Regions from separate parts of the Psychrobacillus sp. FSL K6-4046 genome, predicted to be linked through region 3. Evidence: predicted binding sites of a transcription regulator. Region 3 holds the regulator's gene; each other region holds the start of a gene.
The links. Region 3 encodes Rex, which represses fermentation and respiration genes when NADH is low (regulators of the CRP and FNR family bind a similar motif). Its sites were predicted from a motif close to TTGTGAAATATTTCACAA; they were not measured.
Positions count from the first base shown of each region.

Region 1: MKY09_RS15875 (cytochrome ubiquinol oxidase subunit I) is a predicted target of Rex. The motif match lies at 7,443-7,460, and genes of this name have one in related genera.
Region 2: MKY09_RS10550 (cytochrome c oxidase subunit 2A) is a predicted target of Rex. The motif match lies at 1,936-1,953, and genes of this name have one in related genera.

Region 1 covers NZ_CP152020.1:3,215,612-3,226,484, forward strand. The annotation lists gene MKY09_RS15845 (Crp/Fnr family transcriptional regulator) at 355-942, shown strand; gene MKY09_RS15850 (NAD(P)-dependent alcohol dehydrogenase) at 1,163-2,131, shown strand; gene rlmD (23S rRNA (uracil(1939)-C(5))-methyltransferase RlmD) at 2,223-3,584, opposite strand; gene MKY09_RS15860 (hypothetical protein) at 3,710-3,898, opposite strand; gene MKY09_RS15865 (YjjG family noncanonical pyrimidine nucleotidase) at 4,028-4,729, opposite strand; gene MKY09_RS15870 (cytochrome d ubiquinol oxidase subunit II) at 4,934-5,959, opposite strand; gene MKY09_RS15875 (cytochrome ubiquinol oxidase subunit I) at 5,956-7,302, opposite strand; gene MKY09_RS15880 (diacylglycerol kinase) at 8,155-9,066, opposite strand; gene MKY09_RS15885 (thioredoxin family protein) at 9,183-9,746, opposite strand; gene MKY09_RS15890 (TrkH family potassium uptake protein) at 9,873-10,873, shown strand, end outside.
Region 2 covers NZ_CP152020.1:2,135,171-2,146,043, forward strand. The annotation lists gene MKY09_RS10540 (dynamin family protein) at 1-510, opposite strand, end outside; gene MKY09_RS10545 (chemotaxis protein CheX) at 845-1,300, shown strand; gene MKY09_RS10550 (cytochrome c oxidase subunit 2A) at 2,023-2,145, shown strand; gene MKY09_RS10555 (cytochrome B5) at 2,166-2,642, shown strand; gene MKY09_RS10560 (b(o/a)3-type cytochrome-c oxidase subunit 1) at 2,644-4,311, shown strand; gene MKY09_RS10565 (CsxC family protein) at 4,576-5,316, opposite strand; gene MKY09_RS10570 (hypothetical protein) at 5,725-7,602, opposite strand; gene MKY09_RS10575 (ATP-dependent DNA helicase) at 7,785-9,686, opposite strand; gene MKY09_RS10580 (class I SAM-dependent RNA methyltransferase) at 9,744-10,871, opposite strand; gene MKY09_RS10585 (EAL domain-containing protein) at 10,871-10,873, opposite strand, start outside.
Region 3 covers NZ_CP152020.1:3,338,931-3,349,803, forward strand. The annotation lists gene MKY09_RS16375 (VanZ family protein) at 111-1,430, shown strand; gene MKY09_RS16380 (YtxH domain-containing protein) at 1,578-2,048, opposite strand; gene groL (chaperonin GroEL) at 2,326-3,960, opposite strand; gene groES (co-chaperone GroES) at 4,001-4,285, opposite strand; gene MKY09_RS16395 (type II CAAX endopeptidase family protein) at 4,628-5,347, shown strand; gene MKY09_RS16400 (GNAT family protein) at 5,360-5,935, shown strand; gene MKY09_RS16405 (redox-sensing transcriptional repressor Rex) at 6,173-6,808, opposite strand; gene MKY09_RS16410 (ABC-F family ATP-binding cassette domain-containing protein) at 6,936-8,867, shown strand; gene tsaD (tRNA (adenosine(37)-N6)-threonylcarbamoyltransferase complex transferase subunit TsaD) at 9,371-10,390, opposite strand; gene rimI (ribosomal protein S18-alanine N-acetyltransferase) at 10,387-10,845, opposite strand; gene tsaB (tRNA (adenosine(37)-N6)-threonylcarbamoyltransferase complex dimerization subunit type 1 TsaB) at 10,835-10,873, opposite strand, start outside.

The DNA.
Region 1 (10,873 bases), 120 kb from region 3:
AACAGTCTGCTTTTTGGCTTTATTTACTATTAAACTAACTCCAACCAAGCAACCGCTTCATAATGTGTGGAATGTATGTGGCAACACATTGATGCTGGTAGGTTTAAGTAATTGGCTAGGTCCTACAATCATAGAACCTAGCCCTTTTAATATGCCTAAATTTTTATTTTGGAATGTTATAAGACTAATTTTTATATGCTTTATTATAAATCCTTTCTTTACTAAAGCATCCGTTAATTGAATAGTAAAAGAGATACTATTTCGATTGTGTTTCTATCTAAAAAGGTAAAACGGTTAAAGGTATTGAAATGATAAGATACATTTAAATTGCCTTAATTAGAAAGGAGAGAATACATGATGGATATACTATTAAAATATATGTCTGACTTTACTTTAATCAGCGAAGATGAACAGCGGGCAATCTCAGAAAGTTTACGAATTGATGAATATAAAAAAGGACAATATCTTCTTAGACAAGGAGAACTTTCTGCTATTAAATGTTATTTCGTATTAATAGGGTGTGTTAGGCAGTTTTTTATAGATGAATCAGGTAAAGAAGTAACATCAAATTTTTTTACTGAAGAACAAGCTATTCCAATTATCAACGAAAAGACTCAAGGTGACTTATCAAAGTATTCATTAGTCTGTGTTGAAGATTGCAGATTAGTTGTTGGTGATATTGATTCTGAAAATACGATGTTAAACAAATACCCACAACTTGAAATAATGATCCGTAAAATGATGGAAATAAACGTTGGTGAAATACAAGATCAATTCGGTGAATTTATTGGTTCTTCTCCAGAGGAACGATACGAATCCATTTTAAGGAAACGCCCCGAGTTAATTGAACGTGTACCACAACATCAATTAGCTAGTTATCTTGGAATTACTCCTGAATCGTTAAGTAGAATAAAAAAACGTATTAAAAAAAATACATTATAAAAAAAATTCCATCCCACCAATTATCCTCCTTCAAAGTAGCAACTAAGCACCGAAGACTGACTTACCAAATATCATTGAACTATATATCACCCTTACCTTTTGTGTTTACAAATAAAAAATTTATAAAGTATCTAGAAATTAACTTAAGTCAATGAACGGTTTTTATCCTCTTGTTATTATTAAAATTAATCAAAGATATTAACATTTGGAGGAGATTTTTATGAAGGCGATAGTTTGTGATCAATATGGTTCGCCCGATGTGCTTGTATTAAAAGAGATTAAAAAACCTTTCCCTACTGAGAACCAAGTATTGGTAAAGGTTCATTCAGCATCTTTAAATTTTGGCAACTTAGTTCTTTTGAAGGGCAAACCCTTCTTAGCCCGATTTGCGTTCGGACTAACGAAACCAAAATACTCCATTCCAGGAGGTGACGTAGCTGGTACAGTTGAAGCGGTTGGAGAAAACGTTTCGTTATTTAAAGTAGGTGATGAAGTATTTGGTGACCTCTCTGGTTGTGGCTGGGGTGGTTTTGCTGAATATGTAACGGCCCCCGAGTATGCTTTAGCCTTAAAGCCAACCAATATCTCCTTTGAGGAAGCTGCTGCGAGTCCTATGGCAGGAGTGACTGCCTTACAAGGCCTACGAGATAAAGGTGGGATTCAATCGGGGCATAAAGTATTAATCTATGGCGCATCTGGAGGCGTTGGTACTTTTGCGGTACAAATCGCTAAATCATTCGGTGCTGAAGTAACTGGCGTATGCAGTTCACGAAACGTTGAAATATTGCGTTCTATAGGAGCAGATCATATCATCGATTATACAAAAGAGGATTTCTCACAACATAAGGAATCCTATGATTTAGTTCTCGGCGTCAATGGGTCTAATTCCCTTTCAGCTTATAAAAAGGTTCTAAAACCAAATGGGAAATTTGTTCACGTAGGAGGTTCTGAGTCTCAGCTTTATCAAACGTTAATTCTTGGGAATTTTATTTCAATGACTGGAAGCAGGAAAATGAGTAGCCTATTACAGAGAGCAAATCAAAATGACTTAAATGATGTAAAAGAGTTACTTCAAAGTGGAAAAGTAAAACCTATAATTGATAAACGGTTTAAGTTAAGTGAAATAACGGAGGCATTCAAATATTTCCAGGAAGGTCACGCTCAAGGTAAAGTGGTGATCACTTTATAATAAGTGCCTTGCTTCATTCATAAATAAAAAGCAGACGGAACTTAGAAGTGCGATACCAACACCTCTAACCCGTCTGCTATTTAATTCACTATTACACTAACTCCAACCAAGTAACAACTTCACAGTGTGTCGTCTGCGGGAACATGTCCACTGGCTGAATCTCTTGTGTTTTATAGCCACCGTCTTCTAAGATGCGAAGATCACGCGCTAAAGTTGCTGGATTACAGGAAACGTATACAACACGTTTCGGGCGTTGTTCGATGATTGTTGTTAGTAGTGCCTCATCGCAGCCTTTTCTTGGCGGGTCAACAACTAATACATCTGCTGTTTTCCCTTCCTTGTACCAGCGTGGAATGACTTCCTCTGCTGGGCCTGCTTCAAAGAACGTGTTCGTAAAGCCGTTCAACTCCGCGTTTCTTTTTGCATCCTCAATTGCTTGGGGAACAATCTCCACACCAAGTACTTGCTTCGCTTTTTGAGCAAGGAACAAAGAAATTGTGCCAATACCGCAATAGGCATCGATGACCGTCTCGCCACCTGAAAGTTGTGCATAATCAAGCGCCTGCTGGTATAACACTTCTGTTTGCTCTGGATTCACCTGATAGAAGGAACGAGCGGATATTTCGAAGCGTACATCTCCGATTAGATCCTCAATCGTTGGTTTTCCCCACAATAGGTTAGTTTGATCACCAAAGATCACATTTGTATTTTTGGAGTTTATATTTTGCATAATGGAGGTCACTTTTGGCTCTACCTCTCTAATAAGCTCAATAATAGCTTCCATTTTGAAAAGCTTAGGATGTCTCGTCACTAGGACGACCATTACCTCACCAGTAGCTCGGCCTTTGCGTACTACTAAGTGGCGTAGCTGACCTTTTTTTGTATCTTCATTGTAAGGGACTAAATCTAGTTTTAAGGCACTTTCCTTAAATGCTCTCATCAATCGGTCTGCTTCATCGGATTGAATTAGACAAGTCGGTGTGTCTGCAATGCGGTGTGATTTAGCCTGATAGAACCCTGCAATCACCTTTCCATCGACTAAGCCAAATGGAATTTGAGATTTATTGCGATATTCCCAAGGATTGTTCATTCCTTTTACCGGTAGTACTGGTGCATCAATCTTACCTAGTCTTTGCATGACATTTCGAACCATATTTTCCTTCCATTTCAACTGACCTTCATAATTAATGTGCTGAAGCTGACAGCCACCACACTCATAAAATACTGGACATGGTGCTTCCACACGGAAAGGAGAAGGCTCTACAATATGAAGTAATTTAGCAAAGCCATAGTTTTTTAATGTTTTTACAACACGTACCTCGGCTTTTTCATCAGGAAGACCCCCGTGGATAAACAGTGGGTAGCCATCGACCTTTGCTACTCCTGACCCATCATGTGTCAAATCCTCTATATAAACTGTTAACTGATCATTCTTATTTACTGGTGTGTTCACGTTAAATCTCCGTTCTTGTGTAATGGATATTATTATATCAAATAACGGCGTCCAATAGTATTAGGTAGCTTATGTATAAAAATTTCCAACTAATTTTAGACACAAAAAAAGTAAGGAATCATTCCTTACTCATTTAACTTTAATATAGACGAATCCTCTATAACAGACCAGTGTTTATTAGGTAATACACTTTTGTTTAATCGAGTTACAAACCGTTCTGCCTCTTCATAATCATAAAATACTTTTACCATTTGGCTATTTGAGTTTTTCAACACTTCTGTAACACCATTTGTGTTACGTGCTATCACAAACATGGTCAACTCCAGGTTATGTCTTTAACAATAATATTGTTATAAGATTATTATCGCATATACTGGAAATATTGTATACATTATTTGGAAGATTTTAAAAAATTATTTTAACTAAATGGGAGTTTTTCTAATTTATTTCTCTATTAATTGACCATTCACAATTCCATTGAGCTGACTCCAATTCTCTATTTCATATGTTGGTATTATAGTTGTTGTGTTTTCCTTTTGGTTTGGATTAAACCAGCATGTATCTATTCCAAATTGGTTTCCGCCTTGTATATCAGAAGTAAGAGAATCACCAACCATCAATACTTTAGACTTTTCTGTTATTCCTAATTTCTTAAATGTATATTCAAATATAGCAGGCTGTGGCTTTTGATAACCAGCTTCTTCTGAGGTGATGATAGCTTCAAACACATCCTTCAATGGTGAACCCTTGATCCTAGCATGCTGAGCAATTTGAAATCCATTTGTTAATATAGCTAAACGACAGCCAGCCAGACTAGCCAGCATTTCCTCAACCCCAGATATTAAGTGGATTTCCCTACCTAGATTTTCTATGTACTTATGACTTACTGCTTCCAGATCTAACTTTAGATTATGTTCTAAAAATAAACGTTTGAATCTCTCTATTTTAAGTAGCTCTAGCGTTGTAACGCCCTGTTCTAATTCTTCCCATAAAACCTTACTAATTGTCTTGTAGCTGCCTAAGTAATCTTGCAAACCGTTTGGCAGTCCATATTCTAAAAATAACTGATGGAATGCATTTCTTTCGGTCATTCCAAAATCGAATAAGGTATCGTCCAAGTCGAACAATATTACGTCATACTTCATTTATTTCTCCACCTCTCTAAGCTTATTTTAACACCTGGGAAGGAAATGAGCAGAAAAAAAGACCCCAACCTGAGGTCCTGGACAATTATTCATCTCTTACTGGTCCATCCATGGTAGATACCCAGAAGGCTATAATAATGGAGCCAATCAGTACGATGAAGGGAGCATAGAATATTAGGAATTCCATCATAACGTTCATTCCTCCTAAGCGTGATTTTTCTTTTTCCCTTTAACATAATCTTTGTTGAATAGAAATAACTTTAGTAACAAATATAAGGAGGGGATTAATAAGGCTAGCCCTAGAACAAATGCAATGATTAATGAAATTGCCATGGCCTCATTTGTAAAGCTATCGTGTATAGATAAGTATGGATAAAGTAAATACGGTAAATGAGAATACCCATAAGCAAAAAAAGCGATTAAAAATTGTCCTGCTAGAAGTCCAAATGCTAGACCATATTTTTTCTTTTTCCACAGTAACCAAACGGTACCTAAGAACAGGAGGAAGGACAAACCAAACGTCCACCAAATATCAAGCATATTATTATAATGCTCCACATTGTGTGAGCGTAATTCTACCATTATTCCGCCTGCAGTTATAATCGTTGGAAAAGACCAAATCAATGCGTACTTTCTCATCAGTTGAGTTGCTTTTGGGTCCCCTGCCTTATTGGCATACCAAGTTAAAAAAACTGCGGAAATATACAAAACAGAGGTCAAGCTTAAGGCGACAATAGACCAAGTTAACGGACTAGTGAACAAGGCATCATAATTTAAACTTGGTGATCCGTTGATCATATCAACGAAACCACCCTCTGAAATAGTTAGTACGATAGATAATGAAGCCGGTAGTAACAATCCAGATAAACCATACATAAAAGAATACCCTTTGTGTCCTCTGGATCCATACGTTTCAAAGGCATAGTAGGACCCTCTGATGCCAAGCAATATTAATGCTATGCCCACAGGTACGAGAAGAGTAGTTCCATAATAGTAGGCAGTCTTAGGAAAGAAACCAATAATACCAACGAAGAAAAATACGAGAAATACATTTGTTACCTCCCATACTGGGGATAAGTATCGTTGAATAATATTGCTCAGTATATGTTGTTTACCAGTTATTAAGCTATATGCATTAAAGAAGCCGGCACCAAAATCAATGGAGCCTACTATTACATAGCCAAATAGAAAAGCCCATAGAACGGTGAGACCAATAATCTCTAAACTCATGTAATATCACCGCCTTTATCTGATTTTCTATCCTCTATCTCCTGTTCAACAGGATTTCTACGGAACATCCGAGTAAGTACTACAACACTTCCAACTCCAAGAACTAAGTAAAGGCCAGCAAACAGAACTAACATAAAATCTACCTGCCCACTTGTTGTTGCTGCATCCTCCACCCTCATGATTCCTCTTAATATCCAAGGCTGCCTTCCTACCTCCGCTAGCCACCAACCTGCCTCAATTGCAATAATAGCAGCAGGTCCTCCTAAGACGAGAAGCCATCGAAACAACCTAGAATCTACAAAGGACCACTTTAAACGTTTACCTAACCAATAAAATGCGGAGAGAGCTGCCAGACCCATCCCAATTACTACCATAATATTAAAAAGATAATGGATATAAAGTGGAGGTCTTTCATCCACTGGGAACTGATCCAATCCAATAACCTCTGCAGTTGGGTTAGAGTAAGCTAATATACTCAAGGCATAAGGTACCTTAATAGCATATTTCACTTCCCCATCATCTAATATTCCAAACAAAACAAGTTCAGCATTTTCCTGTGTCTCAAAATGCCATTCGGCAGCTGCTAGTTTTTCCGGCTGATACTCCGCTAAATATTTTCCGGAAAAGTCGCCTATAATAGCAGTTGCAATTGAAAAGATTAATCCTAATTTTACAGTTAAATACAAAGCTTTTTTATGATAAACATGATTAGAACCCTTTAACAAACGGAAGGCTGCAATGGAAGCCAGTACAAAAGCAGATGTCATATATGCGGTTACCACTACATGGGCTACCTTCGTAGGCATCGCAGGGTTAAACATTGCTAGGATTGGATTAATGTTCACCATTTGCCCATTTACCATGTCAAATCCTTGCGGTGAATTCATAAAAGAATTTACGATCGTGATAAACACTGCGGAAAAGGAAGCCCCTACTGCAACTGGTATAAGCAATAATAAATGCTTCTTCTGATTTTCAAAACGATCCCAAGTGTAAAGATAAATTCCAAGAAAAATAGCCTCAAAGAAGAAAGCAAAGGTCTCCATAAACAAGGGTAGGGCAATCACATTGCCGGCTAACTCCATAAAATTCGGCCATAATAAGGAAAGCTGCATTCCAATTGCTGTTCCAGTTACTACACCGACGGCAACCGTAATAACAAATCCCCTTGCCCAGCGCCTTGCTAGTAATATGTAATGTTCATCATTCTTTTTTATACCAACCCACTGAGCAATCATAATCATTAGTGGAACTCCAACACCGATTGTCGCATAAATAATATGAAAAGATAAGGTTAACTCCGTTAAGACACGACTATAGAAAACTGAATCAGCATTTCCCATACTTGACTCTCCTCACCCTCCAAAAATTCTTCCAGCAATAGATAGTATCATAATACCTGCCACTACAAAGGCGAGCCACATTAAGTATCTCTCTTGTCTCTTATACACTAACCATTCCTCCTTTATGTTGCCCAGATTTATTATTAAATTATTCCCAATATTATTGGATTCATAACCTTTTAGAGAGGAAAGTCAAAAAATAAAAATCTTTTTGCAATAGACAAGAAAATAAGACAGACTAATGTTCACTTCAATAAGAGAAAATCGCATTCATAATAAACACTGATTAGTCTTCTAAAACTTCTAAATGCATAAGGTTATTAGAATCATTTTGTAATTCAGAAGTACTCCACAAGCATTCATAGCCGTTCTACCGTGAGGTATTCTCCAGGATACCGTTCTTCCAAATAGATCTGTTTATAACCTACTTTTTTCTATTTGCATATCAATCCAATACGAACGAACAAAATAAAAGATAACGAAGGACACCAAAAATAAAAGAGCCAATCCCTGAATAATTTTTCTCCATTTTTGTACAATCGAATAGTTCCTTCTTAAACTGGCTTTTTTAGCATAGCTGTAAATAAAAAACGTGAAATCAGCAGTTGGATTTCACGTTTTCACTACTTTATAAAGCTAGCTTATGGAGATGGCAACTCTCCTAGGAGACCAGCACCTCCGAAAGCACCGCAGGATTATAGGAAGAGATATGGAGAAGTGCTCCTGAAAAAGCGTACGCAGTTACGAAGAACACTACAGATAATTAGAATAAAAGCCCCAAAAACTTTACTAAATCGTAAAATTTCCGAGGCCTTATTATGTTGAGGAGAGTTTTGTCAAAACCGCTTCATTTTATGGTCTATCTTGCTCACGAATCTCATCGATTGGAACAAAGACATCTATATGTCTATATAGGTTTTGGAAAGTGGCAGGAATAGTTCCCCCATACTCTCCATCCAGATTTAAGAGAACCTTATCTTCAGAGGTCACTTTAATGTGCTGGGCTTTTTTATAAATGACATGAGGATCTTCTAAATGTTCTCCACGAATAGCTAAAGTGGCAAGTCTTATAAACTCTGCAATATTTACTTTCTTTAAGATAAGCAACGAGAAGTTCCCGTCATTAATACTTGAATTTGGAGCAAGCTTCTCGAAGCCGCCTACAGAGTTGGTTAGACCCACAAGGAACATCATCGCTTCATCTTCGAATACTTCCCCATCATATTCAATTCGAACCTTCGTGGCATTAATCGATGGAAGCATTTCAATTCCTTTTAAGTAATAGGCTAGTTGTCCAAGCATTGTCTTTAATTTACTAGGAACCTCATAAGTAAGCTCTGTAATTCTTCCTCCGCCAGCAATGTTAATAAAATAACGGTCGTTTACTTGACCAACGTCCACTGGAATAGTATCACCCTGTACGATAATATCTACTGCGCGTTTAATATCCCGAGGAATATGAACTGCTCGAGCAAAATCATTTGTCGTTCCCATTGGAATGAGACCAATTTTTGGGCGATTTTCAAATTCACTTACACCAGCAACAACCTCGTTCAGTGTTCCGTCTCCCCCAGCGGCAATAATTATATCAAAATTATTTTCTACCGCTTTTTTTGCTGCACTAATTGCATCTCCTTCACCAGTCGTTGCATGGCAGGACGTCTCATATCCAGCTATTTCTAAAGCCTCCAAAACTTCTGGAAGATGTTTCTTAAATAATTCTCTCCCTGAGGTAGGATTGTAGATAATTCTTGCACGCTTCATACGGATTTCCTTTCTACTTTACAATTTCTTCATTATAAAGACTCTATTTCCTCACAAAAAGTTCCTAACATATGAAAGAGCCGACTAAAGCCGACTCCCTTAAATATGCGGTTCGCTTATTTTTGAAGAATAGGCAGCCAGCTACTGCGGATTTCTTCGTAAACTGCCAAGTGAAACTCTTTGTTTGCTATAAATTCCTGTGTCATTTGCTCATAAAATTTCTTTTGGATGTCTTCGAATGCCGGATCTTCCTTATCAGGAAACTTGGCTCTTCCTTCCATCACAAATTTTTGGACCATTTCAGCACGAGGACCCCATTTAGAAATTACTTCTCCGTCCTGACTTAGCAATAAATAAACTGGAATGGAGCGCCCTCCATTTGTTAAGTACTGGTCCATCAGCTCTAGATTCTCATCGCGGTAGACAGTGCGAATGTCCAAATTTCCAGCTTCTGCAATCTTTCGTACGATAGCATTATTCATCATGGCATCACCGCACCAGTCTTCTGTAATAACTAATATATGCGGCTTTTCTGTTTTTAATATCTCAATGAATTCATCATCCGCTGGAACTTGAAACTGGTCGTATATACGAAAGGATTCCTCTTTTTTGGTAGTCATATCATTCATATACTGCTCTAAGGTTTTAGCTTCTTCAAAATATTGTTGTTCAGTTTTCAATGAAAAATCCCCCTTTTTCCTTAAGTATACTTTCTTTAGCCACTTGTTTCAAACAAGTTGTTGACAGGCGACCTGTTCAGGATTAAAGTAGTTATTATTTTACATCCAATAAAAGGAAGTGTCCCAATGGAGAAAAAGCTCTCTTTTTCACCGCCTGTTGTGATTGCAAGTAGCTTTGCCACCTTAATTTTTCTAGGAACAGTTTTGATGAAGCTTCCTTTTGCTACGACAACTCCGATTTCCTGGGTAGATGCATTCTTTCTAGTTACATCAGCTACCACGGTTACAGGTCTCAGTGTTTTTGATCCTGGTAGTACTCTAACCATGTTTGGGGAAATTATATTACTAGTCTTAATTCAATGTGGTGGTATTGGGTTAATGACGTTTGCAGTCGCTATACTTATTCTTCTTCGCAAAAAAATTGGTTTGCAGCACCGAATTTATTTGCAGGAGTCTTTTAATCAGCCTTCTATTGGAGGTATCGTCAAGCTAGCTAAGCATATTCTCTTATTTGTTCTTATTACAGAGAGTATTGCTATCGTCTTCTTAACACTCCACTGGATACCAAGGTTTGGCTTTGGAGATGCATTATATTATAGTTTGTTTCACGTAATTTCTGCTTTTAATAATGCAGGCTTCTCTTTGTTTTCGGACAATTTAATGGGCTTCACTAGTGATCCTCTAGTTATATTGATTGTTACTAGTCTAATAATCATTGGAGGAATTGGATTTGTCGTAGTAATAGATATCTCTCGCAAAAATAAATTTCGTGCATGGTCACTACATACCAAGCTTATGATCGTGGGCACATTAATAATAAATGCAATAGCTACACTTATTCTTTTAATCTTAGAGTTTAATAATAATGATACAATTGGCAAAATGGGAATCTTCGAGAAGATGATGACCTCCTACTTTAATGCAGTAACTCCAAGAACGGCAGGCTTTAATATGATCGATTATGGCCAAATGGAGGACCCATCTCTATTATTCACAATGCTTCTCATGTTTATCGGTGCAGGTAGTGCCTCTACGGCTTCTGGCATAAAGCTTACTACCTTTATTGTCATCATAGCAGCAACGTTTGCATTTTTCCGTCAGCAGGAGGACCCAGTGCTATTTAAAAG
Region 2 (10,873 bases), 1.2 Mb from region 3:
ATAAAAAACGATGTCTGCAAGATGGAGAGCCGACTCCGTAGACACTCGGTGAGCGTCATCTGTAGAATCAACACCGGGCGTATCCATAACGGTAATACCTTTCGGAAGCCCAGATGTTTTATGACCAATTTCTATTTGAGAAACCTTACTACCATCCTTTGAATATTTTTTTACATGCTGTATATCATATTCTCCTGAGAATTTAACAGGAGACTGATCAACAAAGTGGACAATCGCATAATTTTCATCTGCTTTATTTACAGTTACAATATTAGCCGACGTAGGAATGGGACTAGTCGGTAGCAGTTGTTCATTTACGAGCGCATTAATCATACTAGATTTACCTGCTGAGAAGTGACCAGCAAAAGCAATGGTAAATGTTTGTTTTTCTAATTTATCTGCAAATAGCTTTGACTTGGCATATCTTTCATTATCCTTGTTTTGCTTAAAGATAGCTGCAAGTAAAGCATTTTTTTGTTTAATATTCTGTAGTTCCTCTAATTGATCCATTTGAAATTTTTCCCCTTTTTATCTAATAAACAATATGTATATCATATCAGAAAATATAAAAAAAGATGACTTTATTGTCATAAAGTCATCACAGAAATTATTATTATTTTGATTGAGGTGTTATTGAACTTAATATATGTTTTGTGACTACGCTATAAATAACAACTGTTGAGCCAATTAAAATATATAACATGACTATCTCCCTCTCAACTGAACTTGATATTCATTCTCATTTAAATAATAACATAACAATTCACAAATGACTATAAAATATATTCTTTTTGACTAGATATTATGCTAAAATTGATTCAACTTTACTACTTGGAGGAAAAAGATGACTCTTTCTAGAAACATACAAACTATATTGAATGGGACGATTCAATCTATAAAAGCAGTCATCCCTTTAAACCTTAGTTACAAACCACCTACTCTCTTGTCTCAACCATATGAGGTAGTGGAAATGGCTGTACTGATCGGTATTGTAGGCGATATGAAAGCAAGAATTATAATAGATGCATCTTCTCATTATTTTTCATCTGTTGGTGCCTCTATGTTTGGTATGCCTTTAGAGGGAGAAATGCTTGAATCTTTTACAGGCGAACTAGGAAACATGATTGCAGGTAATTTATGTACGGTTGTTGCACAACAAGGATTAGAAATAGATATAACCCCTCCTACTGTAATTGTAGGACAAAGTAAGTTATATGGTTTCCAACAGGCTTTCTTTCTACCCGTAGAAGTGACTGACATAGGTCCCATGGCTATTATTCTGACTGTTGATGAAGATTAGATAGTTATACATAATTCTTAATACTTTGTACGCATCGAAGAGAATGGAAAAAAATCCTCCTTTAAGTTAAAAGTCCTGAAATTTTACAAATCGTAAAATTTTTAGGGCTTTTTTTGTTACATCATAGCAGTTGTTCAAGCGGATAGAGACAATAGTCTTTCCAATAATTATCCCTTAAAAATCGCTGTCATGCCCCATGATATAAGTGTTGCCCTCATTATCAAATTTTCTAAAACATAAAAGCTATATTTATGCGAATAAATTTATTAGCGCTTTATCGATGCTAAAGCTGTTCCCATTTATTGATTGGAGCGCCAGACGGCGACTCCTACGGGATGAGTGAGACAGATAAGACATCACAACCACGCGCGTAAGCGATGGGTGGTGGCTTATCGCTCACCCCGAGGAAAGCGTCCGGCTGGGGCGGAAATCAATTCTACTCTCTGATTTAAAGTTTGCTTTGCTTCATAAAATTAACCTTACTCTTTAACAAAGCCAACATAAAAATGCGTTAATCCTTCCATACACTTATATTTCCCCACTAAAAATTAATATATAACTTTTATCACAATTCCTATTTACTTTTTTGTTACTTTCAAATTATTTCACAGTATCTTCACATATAACCTTTGTATGTGTGATAAATATCACATCAACTTTGTTTTTTTAAATTTATGATGTACCTATAGAAAAAGAAGGAAAGTTTTGGAGGTGTAAGACAAATGTCCAAAAAACAAAATAAAGAACCAGAACTAAAAGGGACGCTCATTTCAGTTAGCGTTGTCGGTTTATTTATATTAGTCACTTGGTTTTTTGCATTCTATTTATTTATTGACAGATTTTAAACTAATGGAGGTTAAAGGTTATGCATATTCACAAGTATGAAAAATGGTGGATAACATTTGGAGTTAGTTCACTAGTTTTATTTTTAATAATAGTTGGTTTTAGCGCCTTCCACTATGGTTCACATCCACCAAGTGCAAAAGTATATATTGATCCTGAGCGAGTAGACGAGATTGCTCCATTCAATAACCCAGGAGTTCACAAAGTAGAAGGTAAAGAATGGGATTATGAGATAGTAGTAGTTGCATCCGCATTCTTTTATAACCCACAAGAATTTGAAGTTCCACTAGGTTCTACGGTTAAATTTATAGCAACAACGAAAGACGTTATACATGGCTTTCAGATAGTAGATACAAATATTAATATGATGCTTGAACCAGGTTACGTTTCAGAATATGTAACAACTGTAGATAAAGCTGGAGAGTATTTAGTTTTATGTAACGAATATTGCGGTGTAGGACACACGTCTATGACATCGAAGTTAAAGGTGGTTGAGTAACATGGCAACAATAACAGAAAAAGCCCAAAGCTTTGTGAAAGTTGACCGTCGTGATGGCAAGCTTGCAATGGCTCATATTCATGTAGCTTTTATTGCACTATTAATAGGAGGACTTTGCGGACTCTTACAAACCCTTGTACGTTCTGGGCAATTCACCCTTCCTTGGGGTATAGGTTACTATCAATTATTAACTGTTCATGGTGTTTTATTAGGACTTATTTTAACTACTTACTTTATATTTGGTTTTCAAATTGCTGCTGTTAGCCGTACTTCCGGCACATTAACAGATAAACAGAGAACACTAGGTTGGATTGGTTTTTGGACAATGACAACCGGCACTACTGCTGCTGCAGTAATGGTTTTATTAAACGAAGCATCTGTGTTGTATACTTTTTATGCACCACTTCAAGCGCATTGGATTTTCTATGTTGGGATGGCATTAGTTGTAGTAGGCTCATGGATTGGCGGAGCTGGCTTGATCATGAAATATATGGAATGGCGTAAAGCAAATCCAAAGCAACCTAGCCCATTATTAACTTTTATGGTTATTGTAAATTTAACTATGTGGATTATTTGTTCACTTGGTGTAGCAGTTGAGGTAGTATTCCAATTAATCCCCTGGTCTTTAGGCTGGGTAGATAAAATCGATGTTTTACTCTCTCGTACACTTTTCTGGTATTTCGGTCACCCATTAGTATACTTCTGGTTATTACCAGCGTATATGGTTTGGTATGTGATCATCCCGAAAATTATTGGAGGTAAAATTTATTCGGACGCACTAGCAAGATTATCCTTTATGCTTTTCTTAATCTTCTCTATCCCAGTTGGATTCCATCATCAATTGACAGAGCCAGGTATTGATTCATTTTGGAAGTACTTGCAAGTTGTTTTAACAATGATGGTAGTTATACCTTCCCTTCTGACTGCTTTCTCTATGTTTGCTTCATTTGAGATTCGTGGAAGACAGCTTGGAGGAAAAGGCGTATTTGGCTGGTTTAAAAAGCTACCTTGGAAGGATGCGCGATTCCTAGTACCATTTATCGGAATGGCTGCCTTCATCCCTGCTGGGGCTGGTGGTATTATCAATGCATCTAACCAAATGAACCAAGTAGTACATAATACTATCTGGGTTACAGGTCATTTCCATCTTACTTTAGCAACAACTGTCGTTTTAACATTCTTTGGAGCAGCCTATTGGTTAATCCCCCACCTTACTGGTAGAGTGTTGACTAAACAAATGAATAAGCTAGCTATTATACAAGGTATTGTTTGGGCAGTAGGTATGTCCATTATGTCTGGAGCAATGCATATTGCTGGATTATTGGGAGCCCCCCGCCGATCAGATTTCTCAACCTATGGTGAATCTGCCCAGGCAGCCGAGTGGGTTCCCTACCAAATCGCACAAGCAGTTGGCGGTACAATTTTATTCATCGGTATCATCTTAGTCTTATATATAGTAGCTCAATTAGTATGGTTTGCTCCTAAAGGTGATACAGAATTTCCAATTGGAGAAGTATCCGAAAATGCAGAAAAAACACCGATGGCACTCGAAAACTGGAAAATATGGTTAACGATTTGTATTTTCTTAATTTTATTTGCTTATACGGTTCCGGTGTTTGATATGATTCAAAATGCTCCTCCAGGTTCAAAAGGTTATAAATTCTGGTAACTATAATTCTTTTAAGTATATACGAAGGAAGAGAGACTGTTCATATAAACAGTCTCTCTTTTTGTTTTTATAATCTTGCACTTGTTGATCGTCTCGTCGTTTACAAACTTTAGCAGTTTCTATGTATGGACAAGGCGTTAGAGGGACTACCCGTAAAAGCCAAATTTCTGACTTTTAGAGCACTCCCTTTTAAAAATGTATATATCATTATACATATTTAAGCACACGCCCACCCAAATAGGGCTTTGTCTATTATTTAAATTTTTACCCCTCTGACCGTACTCTTACTTGTCTAATTTGTAGTACTTTTAAAGTTAGGTCTACTACCATTTTCTCTGTAAGCGTATCAAAAGTATCGCGCATATCCACTAAACACGGAGAGTAGTCAAGCTCGAAAAACTCAGCTCTCACCAATTCACAATAAGGCTGCTCATTATAGAAAGTACTGTTTTCAAAGAAATACTTATCTAAACGAGGCATTTCACTGTTTTTCGGATTAATGAAACGGGATTGACTTTCAGAAGATTTAGTAATGATAGGGTATAGAATAAAATCAGACCCATTTAGGTCAGCAAAGCCTGTGAAAGGTACGGAAGCAATACGATCGTAAATTACACCGTTACAATCATCAGTTGCGTATTCGATGTCCTTTCTAATAAATCCTTCAACAAATAATTTAGCTCTAGTAACTCTGCGAGAGCCATCGCAAGAATCCATCGGATCAAACCTTACCGGTACAAGCTTACATTGTGTCAAGAATACATCCTTGTGTACTCTTTTGATTTCGCTTGCAGGTGGATCTAATAATATATCTGCTTCTACTACTATTTGAATTGTAGTTTCCGCCAATACAGCTGGCACCTTAATAATCGGGTAAAAATTATCGGGTACTACGCAAGGATCAACAGGTTCATCCTGTAATTGTGGTAGAGACCTTGCATTATCTACCGGACATGGGTAAACATTGGACAAATCGCCATTGTTTAAACCGTTCTCTTCATTCATTTAAAATTTCCTCCATTCATTTTTTGCGAAATTAATTCATTTCTGTTTTAAGTTATGTAAAATCACCGATGGATGTATAAGCAATAGACACAGAAACGTAAATTATGTCGATATTATTTATCTATTTAACTGTTTAAATAACTCTTCTGTGTAATATAGCTTAGAGATTTCCTCATACTATTCACAACCAATAATTTAAATTTTACTAGCTCTATCAAATTCATAATCGCCATTCTCTTGATGGGGCTAGGAACCGTATATAGCAGTAATCCCACTGGACTCGTCGCCTACAGCTTAAAGGAATTAATAATCAGCAATTAAATAAGCCATCACCAACGAACTCATTCGTTAGAGATGGCTACATTAAAAAAGGTACTTGCACTAACAAAATTACAGTACAAGTGGAGTTTATTTTTTTGTGAATGGATAATACACTTTCTGAACTTGTAAAAGCTGCAAAACTAATTCAATTACAGCATTTTGTTGCACTTTAGGCGATTCAGACGGTAAATCTTTTTTCCTTAGCTTTTCCTCGCTTTCCGACAACACCGTATATTCAATTCTTTGTATAATAGTCCCTTCTATTAACAGCTTTCCTCTCGTTGCCTGTTGAACACCTTCTTCGTTGGATTGCTCGAAAGAGGAAGGTATGAATTTACAAGAAGCCAATTGAATATCCTTTGATAATTCTTTAATATTAACTACTCTTTCTTCCAAATCCAAGGCTCTTTTTAAGCTTATTTCAACATCATACTCCCCTATAATTACAGGTACTTTAATATGCACCGCTAACGGGAGCTTATTTTCCTTTTGTCCTGAATTATGTCTAACTTTAACTTGGGACTTATATAGGTTATTTTCTGCTACAGATAGTTTTTGTGAGTCATTGTTATGAGCAGAAAAGAGAATTTCATGCACTTTATAACCTAACAGATGGCAATAGAGATCTTCTTGAAAAAAGTACATACTATCAAAAAATACTGTATCTAAAAGAGGGAAATGATCGTTGTTTGTAGGTAAAAAATTATACCCTTCTTGCTTTGCACTACCATAAAGTGCAGGGTTCATAAAATCTTCAATATCTACGTAGGTAGAAAACGGAATATATATCGTTTTTGTTTTTATATTAGAGGTGGGTCCCTTTACCTTATAAATTACTTCCTCTGATTCTTGAGAATCTTCTTCTGCAACTAAGTTAGTGAGTAATATCTCCTCTTCCTCTAAAAGAGATTCTTTTTCTATAGTAGATATGTCTTCCTCTTGATAATCTTGGAGAGTGTTATCTGGTAACGTGTTGAGGTCTTCACTTTCAACCGCTTCTTTACTAGCAAGAATTTTTTTCAGACTACTAATCATTACAGACAAATACGTGTCTCGAAGACTTTCATCCATAAATCTTATACTATCTTCATTAGTAAATTCTAATTCTTTAGTTATGGAATCTAATGGATCTATTTCATGAGCAATTTCTATGGAAGAATAATCTACATCATTTCCTAAAACTAATATTTCCTCTTTACTGTCGTAGGAAGGTATTGTAGGAATGTTTGTTTCTTCTATAGATTCCTCTTCTTTTGAATCTTCTTGTAGGGAAGGGATCTCAATTGCTTGCGGCTCAATAAAGAAGGAAGAATCCTGGAGCGGTGTTTGTTCTGTGGTATTCCATTCTGTTGGTTCTTCTTCTGACTCAATGTAAGCCATCACTTCTAATTCATGATTATAATCTGCATTTTCATACTCTAATACATGATTTATTTTACGGCTCGGTGTTGGCAAATAAGCCCTAATATATTTTAGTTGATTTGGCTGTTTACTTTTATTTTTATGATTTGATAGCAGATAGTATGGCTTAAGTGAATTTTTTTCTTCCCTTAAAAAATTGAATAAACTATTTTCCTTTGTATTTTCTTGAGGGCCATTTATCATAATATTATCTTCAGATGGTACTGTGTCTATAAATCGTCTGCGCCGTTTTCTTTTAAAAGTACGTCGTTTTACTTTTTTAATATCAGACGCATATATTTCTTCTATGTCAGTTATGCTATCATCTGCTGATACTTGGTCATCACTTTCCACTTCAGCCGATTCTACTGGTTGTAAAACTGAAAAGCATATACATTTCTTCTGATTGTTATTTATTTCAACGAACGCACCATAATCAAACCATGGAACAGTCAATTTTCCCGCTGAATTATTGTAGTGAAAGTCACTAGCAATATTAAATGTAACAGCCTCTTCTTTCGTAAAGACAACTTCATCCTCTATATTTGGTATGATTAACCCCACCTTTCTCTTATTACTTGAGACGTTTGCCCTGTATTATTTATATTATTCAGTTAGAAGGAATTCGTTCAAAAAAAAACCTTTTACTTCAAAGATCGTCATATGATTTCACAAATTCCTTATAATAAGAAGGAATTCGAGTAATTTCATGGCGATACTCTAAAGTAAAAGGTTAAAATTTAGTACTATTCATTTGAAATGGTTGTAGGTAAGATACGTGCAAAGCGATCTTCTATTAACGCTTCAGACTCATTTAGAAGAAGGTGTATTTCACCGTGATCATCAGACGTACGGATAAGACGTCCTATTCCCTGTTGAAGTCGAAGCAGCATAAACGGTAATTCTACTTCTTCAAAGGGATCGTTAGAAAACGAACGTTTTGCATCGAATAAAGGATCTACAGGTGGGAATGGCAGATCATAGATAATTACTCGAGTTAAAGCTTCTTTAGGTAAGTCTAAGCCTTCCCATAAATGATAAGAACAAAGCGTAGAGAATTCTCCATTTTGAAATTCCTTTACAATAGTCGAAAGCTCACGGTCCCCTTCAAAAGCAATGTCCTTGGCTTGAGTCGATGCTCTAAAATGATCCATCGCAGCTTTAGACTTAAACAAAATGAGGGTTTGACTAGTAGAATCCAATATCTTATCTGTTTCTTGAACTTTTTCTACTTGACTAACATGATGAGCTGTAACTTTCATAACCTCATCATAGTCGAATGGTGATGGTACAGAAAATGATTGATACTTCTCAATTCCTAAAGAATCTGCCAAATAAGTAAAATCTTTTTCTATGGATAAAGTTGCAGAAGAAAAAATGACAGGCAGTTTAGTACTAAATAGCTTTTCATTTAAAATATCCGTTACTAGCCTTGGCATAATAATAAGTGTTTCATAGCCATCGATTATTTCTAGCCATTCAACGCCATCACCTTTTTCTGTAAACAGCCTTAGCGAGAATGAATACTGCTCTAAAAATTCTTCTACCATTCTTAGCTCATATTCTGGAATCGTAAACAGTTCCGATTCAAATACAAATTCCTCAAGCAAGTCGTCTGTAATTTTAATCGCCTGCTTACATAGCTGCATTAGTTGAGGTGACTTATCAATTTTCATACGTTCGGTTTCCTCAGTAACACTTCCCACTCTTAATACACTAAAAATTTTCTCATGTGTATTTTGAAGTATTTCCATAAGATTTAACGTTTTTTCTCGGACCCCGTCAACCATCACCCGTTCTAGTAAACGGATCAGTGTTTCACTCTGCACTTCATATGTAAGTGCTTTTTGAGCTGCAAATTCTAACAGATGTCCTTCATCCAGTACAATCATAGAGACTTCAGGTAAAAAAGGTAGCTGCCCTTCACGAATGCGAGAGTCTTTTGTCCAAAGATGCTCCATTAAAAAGTCATGCGAGCAGATGATTAAATCAGATGATTCCCGGTAATGTTGACGGTGAATAGTTTGCCCACATCGATTGCGTAAATCACAAACTGTACATTGTTGAGTAGGATGGAAGTTAACTTTTTGCCAATCTACATCCGAAACTCCAGGAAACTGGCTTCTTTCACCAAAAGGAAATATGCTTTGTAGAGAAGCAGAACCATAAACAAAATCAGGAACACCATCTTCAATTTCTTCTATGAAGAAGTCATTCTCTCCATTTTTTTGAGCCTCTTCTAGTCTTTTAAGACACAAATACTGATTGCGTGATTTAGCTAATCTCACATCTATTTTTATATCTAAATAATTTTGTAACTTAAAAATATCGCCAGCCTCTTTTACTAGCTGCTCTATTAGTGTTTCATCAGCGCAGGCGATAAGTGCTGGTTTTCCAGTATATCTCGCATAAGAAATAGCAGGTAGTAGATAAGCTATCGTCTTTCCTGTACCTACTCCAGCCTCTGCAAACAAGACATTTTTCTCTTTTAAAGCTTTTTCAATTTGATAAGCCATGAAAATTTGCTCATCACGACATTCAAATCCTTTTTCGGGTAATTCATCGTATAAAACGTCTCCCATCCAGTCTCCTAATGATTCAAAGAAAGAACGGTCCTTAGATAATTTAAATGGTAAAGCTTGCTTCATTTTCTAACTCCCTTAAATATAATATAACAGCAAGGGAGAGCTTAGTCTCCCCTACTGTTATGAACGTTTACCCCAAAACTGATAGTAATCTGTTCTTATAAACCCATTGAACAATTTACGTTTCTTCGTTGCTCTACGACCATACAGATTTTCAAAATTCTCCATGGAAGATAACATATAAACTGACCAAGAAGGATATTTTTCCATCATATGTCCTAGGTCACTAATAGCTTTCTCAATTTCTTCAATTTCGCCTATACGCTCTCCGTAAGGTGGATTACCAATCATCACGCCATCCATTAGGTCCGTAGAGAAGTCGCTTGCCTGCATTTGTTTAAAGCTGATTAAATCAGCAAAGCCTGATTCAAAAGAGTTCTGCTCTGCAATTTGAATCATTTTATGATCAATATCTGAACCAATTATTTCTAAAGGTTGGTCATAGTCGGCTAAATCTTCAGCTTCATTTCTTACATCATCCCAAATTTTTTGAGGCATCCAAGCCCAAGCCTCACTATGAAAATCACGGTTAAATCCTGGAGCAATATTTTGCCCAATCATGGCTGCCTCAATTGGAATTGTACCGGAACCACAAAAAGGATCAACAAAAGGTCTATTGGGACTCCATTTAGAGATTTTTACTAAAGCTGCTGCTAAGGTTTCTTTTAAAGGTGCTTCCCCTTGACCATGTCGGTAACCGCGCTTATGCAGTCCAGCTCCGCTAGTATCAATGGTAATAGTCGCTACATCCTTCAATATACTAATTTCTATCTTGTATGTAGCCCCGGACTCATCTAAAAACCCAATTCGTTTATAGGCTAGCTTTAATCTTTCTACAATCGCTTTTTTAACAATAGCCTGACAATCAGGAACACTAAATAATGTTGATTTGACTGATTTGCCTTGTACAGGAAAAGCAGCATCTACAGGGAGGAACTTCTCCCATTGAATCGCTTTAGTATTCTCAAACAGTTGATCAAAGGTTCTGGCAGGAAACTGAGCAGCTACAATCTTTACACGGTCTGCAACTCGTAGCCATGTATTAGCTCTTGCAATTGCTCTTTCATCTCCTTCAAAATATACCTTTCCGTTTTCAGTTGTTGTTTCATATCCTAGTGCTTTTACTTCTTCTGCAACGATTGCCTCTAGCCCCATTGCAGCAGTAGCTACTAATTTAAATGTTGTCATTA
Region 3 (10,873 bases):
GAATTCCTTATATTTCAATACTCATAAAACCTTAAGATTTATCCTAATATCCCCTTAAGATTTATTGGTTACCATAAACTTACCAATTAATTTTAGGAGGTTACGTTCTCATGGATTTAATAAGTATAGTGTCTGGTCTTTTGCCGTATGTAAAATATTCTATTTTTATTTTCATTGCCTTAATCATTGGGTTTTTCCTTTTTAAAAAGGTTTATCTGGGGAAAAAACTAATACGTCTGTCCAAATTTATTTTAATCCCTTTACTGATTTGCTGGGGAACCGTCGTATTAGGGATCACTACTTTAAGTAGGCCTGCAATGTTTACTGGCCAATTTAATCCTAGTCTGTTCAGTAGCTATGTGAATGCCTGGAACAAATGGTCCATGCCTGAATTACAGTTAATCCTCTTTAATATGTTAATGTTTGTTCCATTAGGTGTTTTATTGCCGTTGATCCATCCAAAAATGAAACGGTTCTGGAGAGTATTCATTATTTCGATTGTATTTACTCTTTGTATAGAAATATTCCAGTACATTTCTGGTAAAGGGATCTTTGAATTTGACGACCTTCTGCATAATACAATCGGAAGTCTAGCAGGTTACTTTTTAGTAATGGCCATCATGACAAGCATCGAGCAACGAAAGTTAAAACTAGCTCCAATTGTAAAAGCATTTGCTATTCCACTAATTTTTGTTCTGTTATTCGGTATAGCAAGTGTTGTATATAATGCACAAGAGTTTGGAAACCTGGCATTTAAGCCTGTACAAAAACAAAGTATGGAGCAAATTGATGTGCAACTAGAGACACAGCTATCTAACAAATCGACTAATGCTTGTATGTACCACAATTCAGATGTTAGAGATATTAATAATTTTAAAACAGTCTCACAATCCATCTCCGATCAATTTGCTTTACAACAGCACGGTGGTATACGAATGGAAGGGGAAAATCGCCAGCTACAGCTGATAGATGAGGAAGGTGAATTCTATTACTTAACTTATTTCATGTCCAATGGTTCATGGTCCTTTTCATCTGATGCTTATAGCGAAGAGGTTCCAAAAGTAGACATAGAACAGCAAAAACGGTCTATGGAAGATTGGTTAGAAAATGAAGGTTTATTCCCTAGTAATGCTACCTATCAGAAGCAAGATGAACGTACCATTCGTTGGGATTTAGAAAAGCGAGAGAATGTACAATCTACATGTGAGGATTTTTCTCAAGGATTTATCGTAGTTAACCTTTCTGATAAACAAACTCCTGATAGCATCATTTATGACGTGAGTGATAATAAATTGGTTAGGGAGAAGGAAGTTATATCCCAACAGGAAGCATATAAGGCATTACTAAATGGGGAGTTTAGCTTATTCAATCCTCTACAAAAAGGAGATAAGTTAACGATAACGGATGTTCGCATAGACTATAACTTATGATACTAAAGGTTATTATCAGCCTGTATATGTATTCAATGGTAATGTGAATGATCCAGATTCTACTGTTGAAATTCTGATACCAGCTATTAATTAATAAAACAGCACTTACTCTAGCAGAATAAAGTAAGTGCTGTTTTAGTTTAGATATTAAATTTTAGTGTGATTGTTTCCATTACTGCCATCTACCACTTCTTCTCCCGCTTCTTTCACTTTTCCACTTATTTCTTTTATATCAGACGTGATCTCTTTAGCACTTGAAATAATCCCACTTGAATCTTCCTTTACTTGACTAACTGGTGCAAGAATGTTCTCGTTCACTTTTTCATATAGAGATTGTGCGTCGTTTATTGCGTCTTTCAGAACCGTAGAGGCAGATTTCAGTCGCTCTTGTAGATCGTTTTTCACTTCTCCTGGATTGTTTCTAACTTGGCTATACATATCCAATGTTGAGTCTTTCACGTTTTTGGTTGTGGATGTTACTTTGTTTCGTGTATTGGAATCAAGCATTGCAATAGCCGCGCCGATAACAGCCCCCACTACCAAGCCCTTTATAAGCTTTCCATTTTTCTCTTCCTCGGTATTAGTCAGTTCGTTGTTATACGTAGCAAATTGTGTCATCCATTATTCCTCCTGTCTGTTTTTTGAAATTTGTTTCCTTACTACTTTAAGTGCCCTTTTTTCTTTTGTTTAAACTATTTGATTAAATTTCAATTCCTTTTATCAGCTAATTAACGTACTCTCTACAAATGAAGGAAAAAGTAGCAAGAAATAAAAAAAGCTTCCCACTAGTTATTACAACTACTGAGAAGCTTCTATTTTTAAACGATCCTATATGTTAATCTCTAAACTTCACTTCACATCGTAACCCTTATGAATCATGGGTTAACAAGGCTTATTACATCATGCCGCCCATTCCGCCCATGTCAGGCATACCCATGCCGCCTGCTCCTGCTGGTTCTGGAATGTCTGCTACTACTGCTTCTGTAGTTAAGAATAGAGAAGCTACAGATGCAGCGTTTTGAAGAGCTGAACGAGTAACTTTAGTTGGGTCTACGATACCTGCTTCGATCATGTTAACCCATTCGCCAGTTGCTGCGTTGAAGCCCATGCCGATATCTTCGCGTTTTAGGCGATCTACAACGATAGATCCTTCTAAACCAGCGTTGTTAGCGATTTGACGAACTGGTTCTTCTAATGAACGAAGAACGATACGGATACCAGTTGCTACGTCGCCCTCTTTTGTTTCTGCAAGCTCAGCTACTTTGTTGTATACGTTTACTAGTGCAGTACCACCACCAGATACGATACCTTCTTCTACAGCTGCGCGAGTTGCGTTTAGTGCATCTTCAATACGAAGTTTGCGTTCTTTTAGCTCAGTTTCTGTAGCTGCTCCAACTTTCACGACAGCTACTCCACCAGCAAGCTTAGCAAGACGTTCTTGAAGTTTTTCTTTATCGAATTCAGAAGTTGTTTCTTCTAATTGGCCACGGATTTGAGCAACACGGCTAGAGATGTTTTTCGTATCTCCGTTACCTTCTACGATTGTTGTGTTATCTTTTGTTACTACTACTTTAGAAGCGCGTCCTAATTGAGTGATGTTCGCAGATTTTAAGTCTAAGCCTAAGTCTTCTGTGATTACTTCTGCACCAGTTAGAATAGCGATGTCTTCAAGCATAGCTTTACGACGGTCACCGAATCCAGGAGCTTTAACAGCTACTGCATTGAATGTACCACGTAATTTGTTTACTACTAGAGTAGCTAACGCTTCCCCTTCTACATCCTCAGCGATTAGTAAAAGTGGTTTACCTTGTTGAACTACTTGCTCTAGCACTGGTAAGATTTCTTGAATGCTTGAGATTTTTTTGTCTGTGATTAAGATATATGGGTTGTCTAAGTTAGCTTCCATTTTATCTGAATCCGTTACCATGTATGGAGATGCATATCCGCGGTCGAATTGCATACCTTCTACCACATCAAGCTCTGTTGTGAATCCTTTAGATTCTTCGATTGTAATTACTCCGTCGTTACCAACGCGCTCCATTGCCTCAGCGATTAATTCACCAACTTCTTCATCACCAGAAGAAATAGCAGCTACTTGAGCGATTGAATCTTTACCTTCGATTTGTTTAGAGATTGCTTTAAGCTCTGTTACAGCAGCAGCTACAGCAAAGTCGATTCCTTTACGGATACCAACTGGGTTAGCACCAGCTGTTACGTTTTTAAGTCCTTCACGGATCATAGATTGTGCAAGAACTGTCGCAGTTGTTGTACCATCACCAGCGATGTCATTTGTTTTAGAAGCAACCTCAGCTACTAATTTTGCACCCATGTTTTCAAAAGCATCCTCAAGCTCGATATCTTTTGCGATTGTTACACCATCATTTGTAATAAGTGGAGAACCAAATTTTTTCTCTAATACTACGTTACGACCTTTTGGCCCTAATGTTACTTTAACAGCGTCTGCTAATTTATCTACTCCACGCAGCATTGCACTACGAGCGTCTTCACTAAATTTAATTTCTTTTGCCATGTTATTATGCCCTCCTAATTGTTCTTTTTAATTTCTTTTATTAGCCGATTACAGCAAGAATATCGCTTTCGCGTAAGATTAAATAGTCGTGGCCTTCATATTTTACTTCAGTTCCAGCATATTTAGAGAAGATAATACGGTCCCCTTCTGTTACGTCTAATTCAACGCGGTTTCCGTTTTCTAGTACTCGTCCAGTACCTACTGCAACGACTTTACCTTCTTGTGGTTTCTCTTTAGCAGAGTCTGGAAGTACGATGCCAGATGCTGTTTTTTCCTCAGCTTCGATTAATTCGATTACAATACGATCACCTAATGGTCTTAACAAGTGAAACTACCTCCCTAAAATAAGTTGAATTTAATATTTATTAGCACTCACACACTTTGAGTGCTAACACACTTATAATAATAATTAAACTATGGAAATTTTGCAAGTCAGAACCTAAACTTTTTTTAAAATTTTATTATCTTCTTTCTCCTCTTAGATCATGAGTATTTCACCTTGCCTTTGTGCGAAAGCAAGTCCCTTTTCAATACTAAAACTGTCCAAGAATAAAATAGCTAACAAGCGATTTTATTTTAGTTTTCCATTACAATAAGGCTAGCACATATAATAATTACCAGTATGCTATGCAATAGAATCTTTATAGAAGACGGAAAGGATATTTAGATGAAAAAACAACAAACAGCCTTATACATATTAATCACCTACTGTGTCATGCAGCTCTCCGGAATCATCTTTGCTTCTCTGCTATTTATGGTTTTTAAATACTATAACCTGGAAAATCCTATGTTACTGGCTAACGGCTGGTGGACTTTCATCGGAATGGGGACTGCAACAATCATCACTTTACTTATCATCCGAAAAGACAAGAGCTTTATCCGACCTTTAAAGGGACAAGCTTCGAGCACACTCAAATCAGTTGCCTGGGGAGTTTTGGGATTCATAATGGTTTTGTACGGCCAGGCCCTTGCTGCTAATATAGAGATTAAATTTTTTGGAATCGAGCCCGGTTCTGAAAATACACAAGATTTCATGGAACTAGCTAGTTCGGTGCCCTTTGTTTTTTTCTCTATCGTATTCTTTGCCCCAATCTTAGAAGAGCTCATCTTCCGTCGTATCATTTTCGGAACATTATTACCTAAAACAAACTTCTTTGTAGCAGCACTTATAAGCTCACTGTCCTTTGCAGTCATCCATTTTGAGTTTACGCACATACTAATATATGCTGTGTCTGGTTTTATATTCGCATTCATTTATTATAAGACAAAACGAATCATTACTTCTATTATTGCCCATATGCTTTTAAACGGATTCGTAGTAATTGCACAACTATATAATGAAGAAATCATTAACTTCTTTGAAAGATTAGCAGAAATGTTGCAATAAGGAGGAATCACTATGACTTTTTCATTTACGAAGCTTCCTATAATAGAAACAGAAAGACTTATTCTTCGAAAAGCAACCGAACAAGACTCCGACGACATTCTAGAATTGTATGCCAATGAAAATGTTGTAGAGCATATGCCACTCGATCCGTTTACTTCTATTGAAGATGCAAAAGGCGAGATTAGTTGGTACGAGAAAATATTTTTGGAGCAAACTGGTTTGCGTTGGGTAATAGAAGAGAAGGTAAACAAAAAAGTGATTGGTACGTGTGGCTATTTAAACTATGAGGTTGAACACAATCGGATAGAAATAGGCTATGACCTCTCCCCTGAATCATGGGGAAAGGGAATTATGACAGAGACACTAAAGGCTGTTATTCACTTTGCCTTTTCAGAGTTAAATGTAAACAAAATTGAAGCTCAAATCACGTCAGAAAACGATGCCTCCCTTCACCTAGTAAGTAAGCTAGGCTTTCACAGAGATGGTGTTCTAAGGGAACATGAATTTGAAAAGGGACGCTATATCGACCTTGTCATTTATTCCCTTCTTGCTAGAGAATATACGAATAAGCCTTCGACTAAATTATAGTCGAAGGCTTATTTCTTAGATATTTTTGTGGGAAAAAACTTCGGTGGCTGAGGAACTGCTTCCTCGCTTTTTCCCATTTGCCTGTCGGGGCAGTGACAGGCGCCTTGCTTTTCTTGGTGTCCAGCTCCGGCGCCTTGCCCCTCGGGGTCAAATGGGTAAATACTCCGGTGGCTGAGGAGCTGCCTCCTCGCATTTTCCCATTTGCCTGTCGGGGCAGTGACAGGCGCCTTCGCTTTTCTATATATCGTTTCGAATCATATAGATTAGTGTTTGAAGTTCAACCGAAAGGTCAATCGTATGTACGCGAATCTCATCCGGTGTGCTGATTGGAACAGGGGTGAAATTTAAAATCCCTTTTACATCTGATCCAACTAGGAGGTTGGCCACCTCTTGGGCAGAACGGCTTGGAAGAGTGAAAATGACTAATTCAATTCCGTATTCCTTCAGTTTTTCTAGCATCACACTGGAATGAAAAACTGGGATATCGCTAATAATGGTTCCTTCGAGTGGTGCCTTCGTATCAAATGCGACTACTATTCTAGTATTATGATTTTTTTGGAAATTATATTTTACAAATGCTGTCCCTAAGCTACCAACACCTATCAATGCAACCTTCGCGGCTTCGTCTTGATCTAATGTTTTTCTGAAAAACTCTAGTAGATGGGGTACATCGTAGCCATAGCCTTTTTTACCTAATGCACCAAAATGAGAAAAGTCTCTCCGGATGGTTGCCGAGTCGATTTTCATCGCTTCACTTAGCTGTTGGGATGAAATACGTTTATGCTCTGCATTGTGAAAGCTTTGCAAAAATCTATAATATAAAGGAAGTCGTTTCATCGTCGCTTGAGGAATGCGAGGTACATCACGTTTCATAAGTATCCTCCTAATGTATAAGGCAAATTCATTTTTTCACGTTACCTTTCTTTCATTGTAAAGGGAGAACGTTGCAACGACAAGTCCTATCTATTACACTTAGGATAGAATTGAGGTGCAAATAATCGTGATCGTTTTACAAGTAAACCAAGTAACTAAATCCTTTAACGGGGAAGATATATTAACAAACGTAAAGCTAGAGGTTCAAGACCGTGACCGAGTTGCACTAGTCGGTCGTAACGGTGCTGGGAAATCTACCTTACTTAAAATAATTGCTGGAGAAATGTCCTATGATTCCGGTGACATTATCCTGCCAAAAAATATTAGACTAGGCTACTTAGAACAGCATGCCGGTTTAGAATCCAAGCTGACCATTTGGGAGGAAATGAAATCCATCTTCAGTCATTTAATAGACTCCGAAAAAGAATTACGTTCATTAGAAGCCCAAATGGCTGACCCTGCTGTCTATGAGGATTCAGAAGCCTACGCTAAAGTAGCTGCTACATATGACGAGTTACAGCTTGCATTTAACGAGGCTGGTGGCTATCGCTTTGAATCTGACATCCGCTCTATCTTACATGGGATGCAGTTTTTCCCGGACGACTATGACAAGCCTGTACAAGCCTTATCTGGCGGACAAAAAACGCGCCTAGCTTTAGCTAAAATGCTATTAAGTAAGCCCGATTTACTCATACTCGATGAGCCTACAAACCATTTGGATATCCAAACACTCAGCTTCTTAGAAAACTATTTGAAAAACTATAGTGGAGCCATTTTAATCGTATCCCATGACCGGTACTTCCTAGATCAGGTAGTAAATCTAGTGTACGAGGTTTCTCGCCATAATGTTACGAGATACGTTGGTAACTACAGTGCCTATTTAACGCAAAAGGCAAAAAATTATGAGCTGGATAAAAAGAAGTATGAGAAGCAACAAGAGGAAAAGGCAAAGCTAGAGGATTTTGTTAGTCGTAACCTGGCTCGTGCCTCCACAACCAAGATGGCGCAGTCTCGAAGAAAAGTAATCGAGAAGACAGACTGGATGGATGCACCTGATGGCGATGAAAAATCTGCTAACTTCGGTTTTACCATCGACCGGCCTAGTGGTAACGACGTTTTGCGCTTAGAGGACGTGGCAGTTGGCTACTCCAATAAAACCGTCTCCTCTAACATCTCATTTTCTGTGTACAAGCAGGACCGGATTGCATTAGTTGGACCGAATGGCGTCGGTAAATCCACCTTGCTGAAAACAATTATGAAGCAGCTTCCATCTGCTGGCGGGCATATTCAATACGGGACGAATGTGCAATTTGGTTACTATGACCAGGAACAGGCAGCTCTTTCCGGCAATAAAACCGTTTTGAAAGAGCTATGGGATGAATGGCCTCTCATGAATGAAAAGGATGTTCGCAATGTACTAGGTCGCTTCCTGTTCTCTGGAGACGATGTGCAAAAAACCGTCTCTACGCTATCCGGTGGAGAAAAGGCTAGACTTGCACTTGCCAAGCTCATGCTATTGAAATCAAATACGCTAGTTCTAGATGAGCCTACGAACCATTTAGATTTAGATAGCAAAGAGGTTTTAGAGAATGCTTTGCTCGATTTCCCTGGAACAATTATCTTCGTGTCACATGACCGTTATTTTATTAACCGAATTGCAACAAAGGTAATTGAACTCTCCTCCAAAGAAGCAACACTGTTTTTAGGTGACTATGACTATTATCTAGAGAAAAAGGAAGAGCTCGAGGAATTAGCAATGGAAAGCTCGATTGCACAAAATACAGTCGTCCAAAAGGTCAATACCTCGACGATTGATAAAGAAGCGAAGAAAAAGGAAAGACAAATTCGACGTCAAATCGATGAGCTCGAGGAACAAATTCCTGCTATCGATTCAGAAATCGCATTACTCGAGGAAAAGCTATGTGATCCAGAAGTCTTCCAGGATCATGAGGCAGTCCAAAAATTACAGAGTGAGCTCGATAACCTTAAGGTAAAGCAAGACACTATCTCCAATGAATGGCTGGAGCTACAGGAACAATTAGAAGAAATTACAGGGTAAGCCGATTGACTCGGTTTACCTTTTTTTATATGGGGAAAAATATATAATGTCGAACTATTTGTTTTTGGGATTAACTATTCAATTTATAAAGAAAACAGTCAGATTAATGGGACAAGCCAACCAATTATTAAATTGATCGAGTCGGTTTATGGTACAAAGTTATCTAATCGCTCTAACAGGATATCAGATACCCATGTTGTATTTTGTCGAACGATGGCATATATAGGTCAAGCCCCTTTTTCCTAAAAATCTTTTTCCACATATTTATTAACATCAAAAGTACTGTCATATCAATCTATCAACAGGTTTATCCACATTGTCCACAGATTAAAAACTTAGTTTTCCACAAGTTGTGAGTATAAATAACCACAATATATTGAAAACACACAACTTACTAACAAGTTATCAACAAATTGTGCATAAGTACGAATGTTCTCTATTGACAACCGAAATAATACATGGTAAAAAATCCTCTTTTCTTGTCGAAGAAAAGAGGATTTCGTTTAGTTCCAGCTATTTAATTCTAACCCAGGACGACCATTCATCGCTAAATCCCCTATTTGCCCTGCTGAAAATTTAGAGCTACCAGCAGCTGCGATCATGGCTGCATTGTCTGTACATAATTTGATCGGAGGCACATAAAAAGGAATATTCTCTTTTTGGAATGCTTCTTCCAATGCTTTTCGCAGTCCTTTATTTGCTGCTACACCACCAGCAGCAATTACTTGCTTCACATTAAACTCCCTAGCTGCACGAAGCGTTTTAGTAGTGAGTACTTCTATTACGCTCTCTTGGAAGCCTGCGGCAAGATGGTTAGGATTGATTGCTTCCCCTCTTTGCTCCGCATTATGCTGATAATTGATGACTGCTGATTTTAAGCCACTAAAACTAAAATCATAAGAGCCTTCCTCTAGCCAAGCCCTTGGGAAAGGCACTGCTTGATCGCTCTCATTTGCTAGACGATCTATGTGTGGACCGCCAGGATAAGGGAGATTCAAGACTCTAGCTACTTTGTCATAAGCCTCTCCAGCTGCATCATCGCGTGTTTCTCCGATTAGCTCAAACTGACCGTCTTCTTTCATCAACACTAGCTCGGTATGCCCTCCTGATACTACTAGAGCAAGTAACGGAAATTCCATCGGCTGGACCAACGCATTTGCATAAATATGCCCCGCAATATGATGAACTCCTACTAAAGGCAGACCGTTTGCAAACGAGAATGCTTTTGCAGCGTTTATTCCTATTAATAGGGCACCTACTAGCCCAGGGCCTTCGGTTACTGCCACTGCATCTAAATCCTGAGGAGTCATGTCCGCTTGCTTTAAAGCCTCTTCGATAACCAGTGTGATTTGCTCCACATGATGACGAGAAGCAACCTCTGGAACTACTCCACCAAAGCGCTTGTGACTTTCTATTTGTGATGCTACGACATTGGATATTATTTCTGTTCCATTTTTGACAATGGAAGCCGCTGTTTCATCACAGCTTGTTTCTATTCCTAAAATATATTGATCTTTTGTCATTTGAATTCCACCCACATTACAAGAGCATCCTCTTGTGTATCTGTATAATAATTTTTACGAATGCCTCCATCCTGGAAGCCAAGCTTGTAATATAAATTTTTTGCAACCGTATTGGATACGCGTACCTCTAACGTCATAAGTACTCCTTGTTGTTCCTTTACAATACGGATCGCCTCACGCATCAAGCCTTCTCCAATTCGATGGCCTCGCATACGTTCTGCTACTGCCACATTCGTGATATGACTTTCATCCATGACAATCCACATCCCACAATAGCCGACAATATCCTTTTCCTCTGTCTCCGCTACTAAATAGTAGGAATATAGATTAGTCGTCATTTCATGCTCGAATGCCTCTCTAGTCCATGGATGTGCGAATGCCTCTTCTTCTATTAAAAGCACCTGGTCTATGTCTTCTATAGTCATTTTGCGATAGGTAATCGTTTTAGTTTCCATTTTTCTTCTGCTCTTTCATCCAGTTTGC